2 regions of the Streptomyces sp. NPDC085866 genome follow, and region 2 is predicted to be linked to the other one. Evidence: riboswitches for the same ligand, from Rfam matches in the RefSeq annotation. Region 2 holds a riboswitch; the other holds the start of a gene.
What was found. Region 2 has a riboswitch for glycine ahead of gcvT (glycine cleavage system aminomethyltransferase GcvT). Riboswitches for the same ligand answer to the same signal wherever they lie in the genome.
Positions count from the first base shown of each region.

Region 1: it holds a riboswitch for glycine, as region 2 does, so the genes downstream of both, gcvP (aminomethyl-transferring glycine dehydrogenase) here and gcvT (glycine cleavage system aminomethyltransferase GcvT) in region 2, are expected to answer to the same signal.

Region 1 covers NZ_JBITSQ010000013.1:264,301-269,263, forward strand. Annotated here, with positions in the region: gene ACIF83_RS31765 (ABC transporter ATP-binding protein) at 1-103, shown strand, start outside; gene ACIF83_RS31770 (molybdopterin-binding protein) at 132-551, shown strand; gene gcvP (aminomethyl-transferring glycine dehydrogenase) at 603-3,488, opposite strand; glycine riboswitch at 3,661-3,755, opposite strand; gene ACIF83_RS31780 (PRC-barrel domain-containing protein) at 3,875-4,246, shown strand; gene ACIF83_RS31785 (DNA polymerase IV) at 4,168-4,963, opposite strand, start outside.
Region 2 covers NZ_JBITSQ010000015.1:33,813-38,775, reverse strand. Annotated here, with positions in the region: gene ACIF83_RS33200 (enhanced serine sensitivity protein SseB) at 104-895, opposite strand; gene ACIF83_RS33195 (AAA family ATPase) at 969-1,637, opposite strand; glycine riboswitch at 1,816-1,913, shown strand; gene gcvT (glycine cleavage system aminomethyltransferase GcvT) at 2,065-3,183, shown strand; gene gcvH (glycine cleavage system protein GcvH) at 3,300-3,680, shown strand; gene glyA (serine hydroxymethyltransferase) at 3,695-4,963, shown strand, end outside.

The DNA.
Region 1 (4,963 bases), on a different contig from region 2:
CGCCGACCTCACCACCGTCGCGGCGGCCGAGCTGGACCTGCATCCCGGCGCAGCTGTCTGGGCGACGGTCAAAGCGACGCAGACACACGCATACCCTGCCTGAACGGGCGTGCAGCCTACTGTGGGTGCCCATGACACTGAGCATCCGCAACCAGCTCCCCGGCACCGTCACCGAGGTCCACCCCGGCGAGGTCATGGCCACGGTCAAGATCCGCCTCGACGGCGGGCAGGAGCTCATGGCGGCCATCACTCTGGAGGCCGTCGAGCAGCTCGGCCTCGCCCCGGACTCCCGCGTCGTCTCACTGGTGAAGTCGACGGAGATCTCGCTCGCCACGAGCCGGTTCGAGGGCCTGTCGATCCGTAACCAGCTCCCTGGCGCGATCGTCCAGATCGCCCTCGGCGGAGCCATGGCCTCCGTGAAGGTCTCGGTGCCCGGCGGCGAACTCACGGCCGTGATCACCAAGGACGCGGCCGAGGACCTCGGCCTCTTCGTCGGTTCCGACGTGATCGCCCTGATCAAGGCGACCGAGGTGGCGCTGGCCTCGGCGTGAGGACGGCAGAGCCCCGCCCGAACACGGGCGGGGCTCTCACCAGGGGATCGCTCAGTCCTCGTACGCGTCCAGCGGCGGGCAGGAGCAGACCAGGTTGCGGTCACCGAAGGCCTGGTCGATCCGGCGCACCGGCGGCCAGTACTTGTCGGCGGTCGAGACGCCGGCCGGGAAGACGGCGTCCTCGCGGCTGTAGGCGTGCGTCCACTCGCCGCCGAGCGCGGCCGCGGTGTGCGGGGCGTTCGCCAGCGGGTTGTCCTCGGCGGGCCACTCCCCGGAGCCGACCTTCTCGATCTCCGCGCGGATGGCGATCATCGCGTCGCAGAACCGGTCCAGCTCGGCCAGGTCCTCGGACTCGGTCGGCTCGATCATCAGCGTGCCGGCCACCGGGAAGGACATGGTCGGCGCGTGGAAGCCGTAGTCGATCAGGCGCTTGGCCACGTCGTCCACGCTCACGCCGGTCGCCTTGGTCAGCGGGCGCAGGTCGATGATGCACTCGTGCGCGACCAGGTTGCCGGGGCCGGTGTAGAGCACCGGGTAGTGCGGCTCCAGGCGCTTGGCGACGTAGTTCGCGGAGAGCACGGCCACCTGGGTGGCGCGCTTGAGGCCCTCGCCGCCCATCAGGCGGACGTACGCCCACGAGATCGGCAGGATGCCCGCGCTGCCCCAGGGCGCCGCCGAGATCGGGCCGACGCCCGTCTCCGGGCCGGCCGCCGGCTGCAGCGGGTGGTTGGGCAGGTGCGGCGCCAGGTGCGAGCGGACCGCGACCGGGCCGACGCCGGGGCCGCCGCCACCGTGCGGGATGCAGAAGGTCTTGTGCAGGTTCAGGTGCGAGACGTCGCCGCCGAAGTGGCCCGGCTTGGCGAGGCCGACCAGGGCGTTGAGGTTGGCGCCGTCGACGTAGACCTGGCCGCCGGCCTCGTGCACCTGGGCGCAGATGTCGGCGACGTGCTCCTCGAACACACCGTGCGTGGACGGGTAGGTGATCATCAGGACCGCCAGCTCGTCGCGGTACTGCTCGATCTTGGCCCGCAGGTCCTCGACGTCGATCTCGCCGTCCTCGGCGGTCTTGACGACGACCACCTTCATGCCGGCCATCACGGCGCTGGCGGCGTTGGTGCCGTGCGCGGAGGACGGGATCAGACAGACGGTGCGCTGCTCGTCGCCGTTGGCCCGGTGGTAGCCGCGGACGGCCAGCAGACCGGCCAGCTCGCCCTGCGAACCGGCGTTCGGCTGGAGCGAGACCTTGTCGTAGCCGGTGACCTCGGCGAGACGCTCCTCCAGCTCCCGGATGAGCGTGAGGTAGCCCTCGGCCTGCTCGGCGGGCGCGAAGGGGTGCAGCTGGCCGAACTCGGGCCAGGTGACGGGCTCCATCTCGGTGGTCGCGTTGAGCTTCATGGTGCACGAGCCCAGCGGGATCATGCCGCGGTCGAGCGCGTAGTCGCGGTCGGCCAGCTTGCGCAGGTAGCGCAGCATGGCGGTCTCGGAGCGGTGCTCGTGGAAGACCGGGTGGGTCAGGAAGTCGTCGGTGCGCAGCAGGGCCTCGGGCAGGGTGTCCGCGGCCGTCACGTCCAGCGCCTCGATGTCGCCCTCGACGCCGAAGGCGGACCAGACGGCGGCCAGCTGGGCCCGGTTGCTGGTCTCGTCACAGGCGAGGGAGACGTGGTCGGCGTCCACGAGACGCAGGTTGACCCCGTTCTCCAGGGCCGCGGCGACCACCTCGGCGGCCTTGCCGGGCACACGCGCGGTGAGGGTGTCGAAGTAGGCGCCGTGGACGATCTCGACACCGCCGGCCTTCAGGCCCTCGGCGAGGATCGTGGCGTAGCGGTGGGTGCGGCGGGCGACGGCGCGCAGCCCCTCGGGGCCGTGGTAGACGGCGTACATACCGGCCATCACGGCGAGCAGCACCTGCGCGGTGCAGATGTTGCTCGTGGCCTTCTCGCGGCGGATGTGCTGCTCACGGGTCTGCAGCGCGAGGCGGTAGGCCTTGTTGCCGTCGGCGTCGACGGAGACGCCGACCAGACGGCCGGGCAGGCTGCGCGCGAACTTCTCGTGCACCGCCATGTAGCCCGCGTGCGGACCGCCGAAGCCCATCGGCACACCGAAGCGCTGGGTCGTGCCGACGGCGATGTCCGCGCCCAGCTCACCCGGCGAGGTCAGCAGGGTGAGGGCCAGCAGGTCGGCGGAGACGGTGACGAGGGCGCCCAGCTCGTGCGCCTGGTCGATGACCGGCTTGATGTCGCGTACGGCACCGGAGGCGCCCGGGTACTGGATCAGCACGCCGTTGATCTCGCGCGCGGCGACGTCGGCCGGGATGCCGTCGCTCAGGTCGGCGACGACGACCTCGACACCGGTCGGCTCGGCACGCGTCTCGATGACGGCGATGGTCTGCGGCAGCGCGTCCGCGTCGACCAGGAACAGGCCCTTCTTGTTCTTGCCCATGCGCCGGGACAGCGCCATCGCCTCGGCGGCGGCCGTGCCCTCGTCCAGGAGGGAGGCGCCGGAGGTCGGCAGGCCGGTCAGGTCGGCGACCATCGTCTGGAAGTTCAGCAGCGCCTCGAGGCGGCCCTGCGAGATCTCCGGCTGGTACGGCGTGTAGGCCGTGTACCAGGCCGGGTTCTCCATGACGTTGCGCAGGATGACCGGCGGGGTGAAGGTCCCGTAGTAGCCGAGCCCGATCATCGAGCCGAGCACCTGGTTGCGGTCGGCGAGCGAGCGGAGCTCGGCGAGCACCTCGGCCTCGGTACGGCCACCCGGCAGATCGAGCGCGTCGGCGTTCTTGATCACATCCGGCACCGCGGCGGCGGTGAGCTCGTCGAGCGAGCCGTAACCGATGTGCGCGAGCATCTTGGCCCGCGCTTCCTGGTCGGGCCCGATGTGGCGCTGCTCGAAGGGGATGCCCGCTTCGAGCTCGGAGAGCGGAGTGCGATGGGCGGTCATTGCGGAGGCCTCCTGGTCTGACGCGACCTTCGGGGGGCACCACGGCGGTTGCCCCGACGGCCTCCCCCTCTGTCATCAAAACCTGAGAGCTTCACCGGGCGCCCGAGGGTCCCGGCTTTCACCGTCGGTGAGGGCGGGAGCCGTCGACGCTCGCCCTGCTTTCCAGAGTGACCTCGTCCGTGCGGTACGTGAGCCTGAGAGATTCCGGGGAGGATTTGCTCCTTCGGCGCCTCCGAGGTGGTCGGAGGACTCTCCCGCACGGGGTCAGCAGCCGCTGTCAGCCTACCAGCGAGGTCAACGCCCGGGCCCTCGAGTGGCCGCCTCCTTGAATGTGCTCTTTTGTAGTGCTTACGGATGAGTTGCGACCAAGTGGAGGGAGAGGGACCGTGCAGACCGACATCGATCCGCGCAACCTGATCGGCCGCAAGGCGTTCGACCGCAATGGCACCAAGATCGGCACCATCGACGAGGTGTACCTCGACGACGCCACGGGCGTGCCGGAGTGGGCGGCCATACGCACCGGTCTGTTCTCCCGGGACGCCTTCGTCCCCCTGGAGCCCAGCGAGCTGGTGGAGGGCGCCCTCAGGGTCCCCTTCGACCGCGCGCTCATCAAGGACGCCCCCGACTTCGGCGTGGGCCGCCACCTCTCCCCCGAACAGGAACTCCAGCTCTATCACCACTACGGCCTAGACGCGGCCGCACCTCCTTCGGTACCGGACCACGACTTCGGCAAGCTGGCGGGCACGGAGGAGGTCTGATCCCCGGCCGGGGTGGGCCGCTGGGCCCCCTCGGTTCCCGGCACCAGCGGCAACGGCTCGGCCGATTCCAGCGCGGGATCGTCGACGAAGAACGTACGGACCCGCCCCGGCTCGGACTGCGGTGTCTCGAAGCGCACAGTGACCCGCCCCAGGCCACTGCCCTGCACCCAGCCGTGCCCGTACTCGGCGTGCCGTACGTCGCACCCGGCACGCCACTGCCGCTCGGCGGGCTCGGGGCGCTCCTCCACGGCGTCGGGCACGACCTCCTGTGACGCCTCCACGGCCGCGGCCGCGTCCCGCTCGCCCGCAGCGGCCTGCGCGAACAGGTCCTCCTGGGTGTAGTCGGCGAGCCCCGAGACGCCCACGCCCAGCAGCCGTACCCCGCCCGTGGTGTCCACGGACTCCAGGAGCCGCGCGGCCGCCTCCCGGATCACCGCCGGATCGTCGGTGGGCCCACGGAGCGTCTCGGAGCGGGTCAGCGTCGAGAAGTCGTACCGCCGCACCTTCAGCACGATGGTCCGCCCGGACAGCCCGGCCCCGCGCAGCCGCCCCACGCACCGGTCGGCGAGCCGCTGCACCTCAAGTCCGACCCGCAGCCGGTCATGGATGTCCACGTCGTAGGTGTCCTCGACCGACACCGACTTGGTCTCCCGCTCGGCCACCACGGGTCGGTCGTCGTGCGCCAGCGCCATGGCGTACAGCGCGTGCCCGTGCGCC
Region 2 (4,963 bases):
GTGCGTGGTGGCTTGTCGCGCCCCGCGGCGGAGCCGCATATCGGACACAGCCCCGCGCCCCTGGGTCGGCTGCCCCCGGGTTGGCTTCCCGTGGACGTGGAAGCTAATGCCCGTACTGGTAGAAAGGGCGCACGTTCGTCCTGAGCCAGTCCGCCACCGGGTCCTGGGCCACGTCGAGGAGGACCAGGTTGACGGGCCACTTGACCGGGACTTTGCCGAGGGCCTTGCCGAGGGCGTCCAGGGGGAGGGCGCGCAGGTCGCCTTCCCACTGGGAGAGTTCCACGCCCACGAACATGACGGGGTCGGCCGTCTCGATGGCGGCGAGGCAGCGGCGGGCGGTGAGGACCACGCCGGTGGCGGCGAACTCGGCGGAGGCGGCGGCCAGGAAGTCGACCGGGTCGTCCTGCCAGTCGGGCTCGAAGAGGCGGACCCGGCCGCCGGAGCCGGGGCCGTCCAGCGGGGTGCGGTCCACGCGGCACAGCTCGGCCACCGCCTCGGGCGGCAGCGGGATGCCGACCACGCCGTCGGGGTTGACGGCGATGCCGACCTGCGGGGGCAGGCCGCGGGCGAACTCCACCGCCGGGGCGATGGTGTACGACATGTGGGAGCCGGTCGCCTGGCGGAGCTGTTCCTCGGAGCTGAAGACCGGGACGTACACCTGGCCCTCGATGTCCATCGTGGGCAGGTCCAGGGGGCCGCTCTGCGGACCGCCGCCGCTCGGCAGGGGGATCCAGAGGAAGCTGCGGCCCAGCACCTCGATGATCCGGCCGCCCGCGGAGGGTATGCCGAGGGAGGCCGAGAGCACCTCCTCCAGCTCGTTGCCGGGCCAACCGCCGTGCGGGTGGGGGTGCGTCTGTGCCGGGAAGTCCGCGGGAGTGTCCGCCGGGAAGTCCATCTGCCTACCGCCTGCTGGGAACCATGCTGAGGATCAAAAGGCTAGCGGGTACCTGTGACAGCGACCGGTCCGATCAGCCGGTGAAGGTTATGCGGTGCAGGACGTCCGCCGCGTCCCGGTCCAGCAGCACGGCCGAGCCGCAGCCGGCGGGCAGCTCGCCTCGCTCCACCGCGCGCAGCAGCCGGGCGGTCGTACGGCGGTGGCGGCTGAAGGCGTACCGGGACACGCCGCGACCGCGCTCGCGCTGGCCCTCGCGGGCCGTGCCGGCGGTGACGTCGAGAAGGAGCAGGTGCAGGGTGCCGCCGCGGCGGCGGGCCTCGCGGGCCAGCCAGGAGCGCACCCAGGGCTGGGTGCCGCAGTCGTGCACGACGACCCCTTCGCCGGTGCGCAGGGCACGGCGCAGTCCGGCGTAATGGGCGAGGCGGACCAGGGGGCGGTAGAGCGCGTAGGGGAGGAGGCGGGGCATGCGGGTGTCCCAGCGGTCGCGGGTGTCCTGGGAGTCGATGCGGTGGCCGGGGACGGCGCGGTGCATCAGCGTGGACTTGCCGCTGCCGGGCAGGCCGGTGATCACCACCAGGTCGGCGGGCCCGAAGACCAGGGCGTGCGGGCTGCGGCCCCCGCGGTCGCGCAGGTCGCGGACGACCGGGGCCGGGCGGTCGGCGCAGCGCTCGCGGGCCGGGGCGGAGGGCTGCTCGGGCACCGCGATGCCGGTGGTGGCGGCGTAGGCCGTGGTCCTGTTCACCGTGATCGTCCTCCCCTGTGGGCTTCGTAATCCCCTGCCCATCACATGTAAAGAGAAGGTAATGCGCCGCGTCCAGTGGTTCGGTGCGCGTACTGCCACAGGTCGGTTACAGATGCGGGCCCTGACGGGTGGGGGCAAGGCGTGCAATGATGTGCCCGCCAACTGCATACCGGCCGCTTGAATCCGCGCGGGAGAGTTCCCAGCAGCCTTCGCTGGGACGCCGAAGGAGCAAGTCCCTCCCTTGAATCTCTCAGGCCCCGTTACCGCGCGGGCGAGGCACATCTGAAAAGCGGGCCGCTGTGTCAGTGGCTCCACCCAAGGTGCAAGCCGTGGTCGTCCCTGTGGCGGTCTCGGCGAACCTCTCAGGTTCCGATGACAGATGGGGAGGAACGACCTCGCCCGTCATGCCTTGGGAGACGACCGACCGATGAGCAGTACCGAACTCCGTCACACCGCGTTGGATGCCCTCCATCGCTCGCTCGGTGCGACGATGACCGACTTCGCGGGCTGGGACATGCCCCTGCGCTACGGCTCCGAGCGCGACGAGCACGTGGCCGTGCGGACCAGGGCCGGCCTCTTCGACCTGTCCCACATGGGCGAGATCACCGTGACCGGCGCTCAGGCGGCGGCCCTGCTGAACTTCGCCCTGGTCGGCAACATCGCCTCCGTCGGCGTCGGCCGCGCCCGCTACACCATGATCTGCCAGGCCGACGGCGGCATCCTGGACGACCTGATCGTCTACCGCCTCGGCGAGACCGAGTACATGGTCGTCGCCAACGCCTCCAACGCCCAGGTGGTGCTGGACGCGCTGACCGAGCGCGCCGAGGGCTTCGACGCCGAGGTGCGCGACGACCGTGACGCGTACGCGCTGATCGCGATCCAGGGCCCCGAGTCCCCCGGCATCCTGAAGTCCCTCACGGACGCCGACCTGGACGGCCTGAAGTACTACGCGGGCCTGCCCGGCACGGTGGCCGGCGTCCCCGCCCTGATCGCCCGCACCGGCTACACCGGCGAGGACGGCTTCGAGCTGTTCGTGAAGCCCGAGCACGCCGTGGAGCTGTGGCAGGCGCTGACCGAGGCCGGCGAGGGCGTCGGCCTGGTGCCCTGCGGCCTGTCCTGCCGGGACACCCTGCGCCTGGAGGCGGGCATGCCGCTGTACGGGCACGAGCTGAGCACGTCCCTGACGCCGTTCGACGCCGGGCTCGGCCGCGTGGTGAAGTTCGAGAAGGAGGGCGACTTCGTCGGCCGCGAGGCGCTCACCGAGGCAGCCGCCAAGGCCGAGCAGAACCCGCCGCGGGTGCTCGTCGGTCTGATCGCCGAGGGCCGCCGGGTGCCGCGCGCCGGGTACGCCGTCGTCGCGGGCGGCGAGGTCATCGGCGAGATCACCTCCGGCGCCCCCTCCCCCACCCTGGGCAAGCCCATCGCCATCGCGTACGTCGACGCGGCGCACGCGGCGCCGGGTACCGCGGGCGTCGGTGTGGACATCCGCGGGAGCCACGAGCCGTACGAGGTCGTGGCGCTGCCGTTCTACAAGCGCCAGAAGTAGACACTGGGCGCGGTCCGTACCCAGAACGTGACCCTGCGCACACTTCACCTGCTCATCAGCAGGTTCAGCAGTCCCCCATTCACCAGCACTCCCGCGCGTACAGGAGAATTCAGGCCATGAGCAACCCCCAGCAGCTGCGCTACAGCAAGGAGCACGAGTGGCTGTCGGCCGCCGACGAGAACGGCGTCGCGACGGTCGGCATCACGGAGTTCGCGGCCAACGCACTCGGCGATGTGGTCTACGCCCAGCTCCCCGAGGCCGGTGACACGGTGACCGCGGGCGAGACCTGCGGCGAGCTGGAGTCGACCAAGTCGGTCTCCGACCTGTACTCCCCGGTCTCCGGCGAGATCGTCGAGTCCAACCAGGACGTGGTCGACGACCCGTCGCTGGTGAACTCCGCCCCCTTCGAGGGCGGCTGGCTGTTCAAGGTTCGCGTCACGGAGGAGCCGGCCGACCTGCTCTCCGCCGACGAGTACACCGCCCAGAACGCCGGCTGAGGAGTCGTAGCCGTATGACTGTCCTGAACACGTCCCTGCACGAGCTCGACCCGGAGATCGCCGCCGCGGTCGACGCCGAGCTGAACCGTCAGCAGTCGACCCTGGAGATGATCGCCTCCGAGAACTTCGCGCCGCTCGCGGTGATGGAGGCCCAGGGCTCGGTCCTCACCAACAAGTACGCCGAGGGCTACCCGGGCCGCCGCTACTACGGCGGCTGCGAGCACGTCGACGTGGCCGAGCAGATCGCCATCGACCGGATCAAGGAGCTGTTCGGCGCCGAGTACGCCAACGTGCAGCCCCACTCCGGCGCCTCCGCGAACCAGGCGGCCCTGTTCGCGCTGGCCCAGCCCGGGGACACCATCCTCGGCCTGGACCTGGCGCACGGCGGCCACCTGACCCACGGGATGCGGCTGAACTTCTCCGGCAAGCAGTTCAACGTGGTCGCCTACCACGTGGACGTCGAGACCGGTCTGGTCGACATGGCCGAGGTCGAGCGACTGGCCAAGGAGCACCGCCCGAAGGTGATCATCGCGGGCTGGTCGGCGTACCCGCGTCAGCTGGACTTCGCCGAGTTCCGCCGGATCGCCGACGAGGTCGAGGCCTACCTGTGGGTCGACATGGCGCACTTCGCGGGCCTGGTCGCCGCCGGTCTCCACCCGAACCCGGTCGAGTACGCGGACGTGGTCACCTCCACGACCCACAAGACGCTCGGCGGCCCGCGCGGCGGCATCATCCTCGCGAAGAAGGACTTCGCGAAGAAGCTGAACTCGTCCGTCTTCCCGGGCTTCCAGGGCGGCCCCCTGGAGCACGTGATCGCGGCCAAGGCGGTCTCCTTCAAGGTCGCCGCCTCGGAGGACTTCAAGGAGCGCCAGCGCCGTACGGTGGAGGGCGCGCGGATCCTCGCCGAGCGGCTGACCGCGGCCGACGCCCGCGAGGCCGGCGTGAACGTGCTCTCCGGCGGCACGGACGTGCACCTGATCCTGGTCGACCTGCGCGAGTCCGAGCTGGACGGCCAGCAGGCCGAGGACCGCCTCCACGAGGTCGGCATCACGGTCAACCGCAACGCCGTCCCGAACGACCCGCGTCCCCCGATGGTGACGTCGGGCCTGCGGATCGGCACGCCCGCCCTGGCGACCCGCGGCTTCACGGCCGAGGACTTCGCCGAGGTCGCGGACGTGATCGCCGAGGCGCTCAAGGCGCCTTCTCCCTTCGGGGAGGCCGACGCGGCGGCCCTGAAGGCCCGGGTCAAGGCCCTGGCCGACAAGCACCCGCTGTACCCCGGT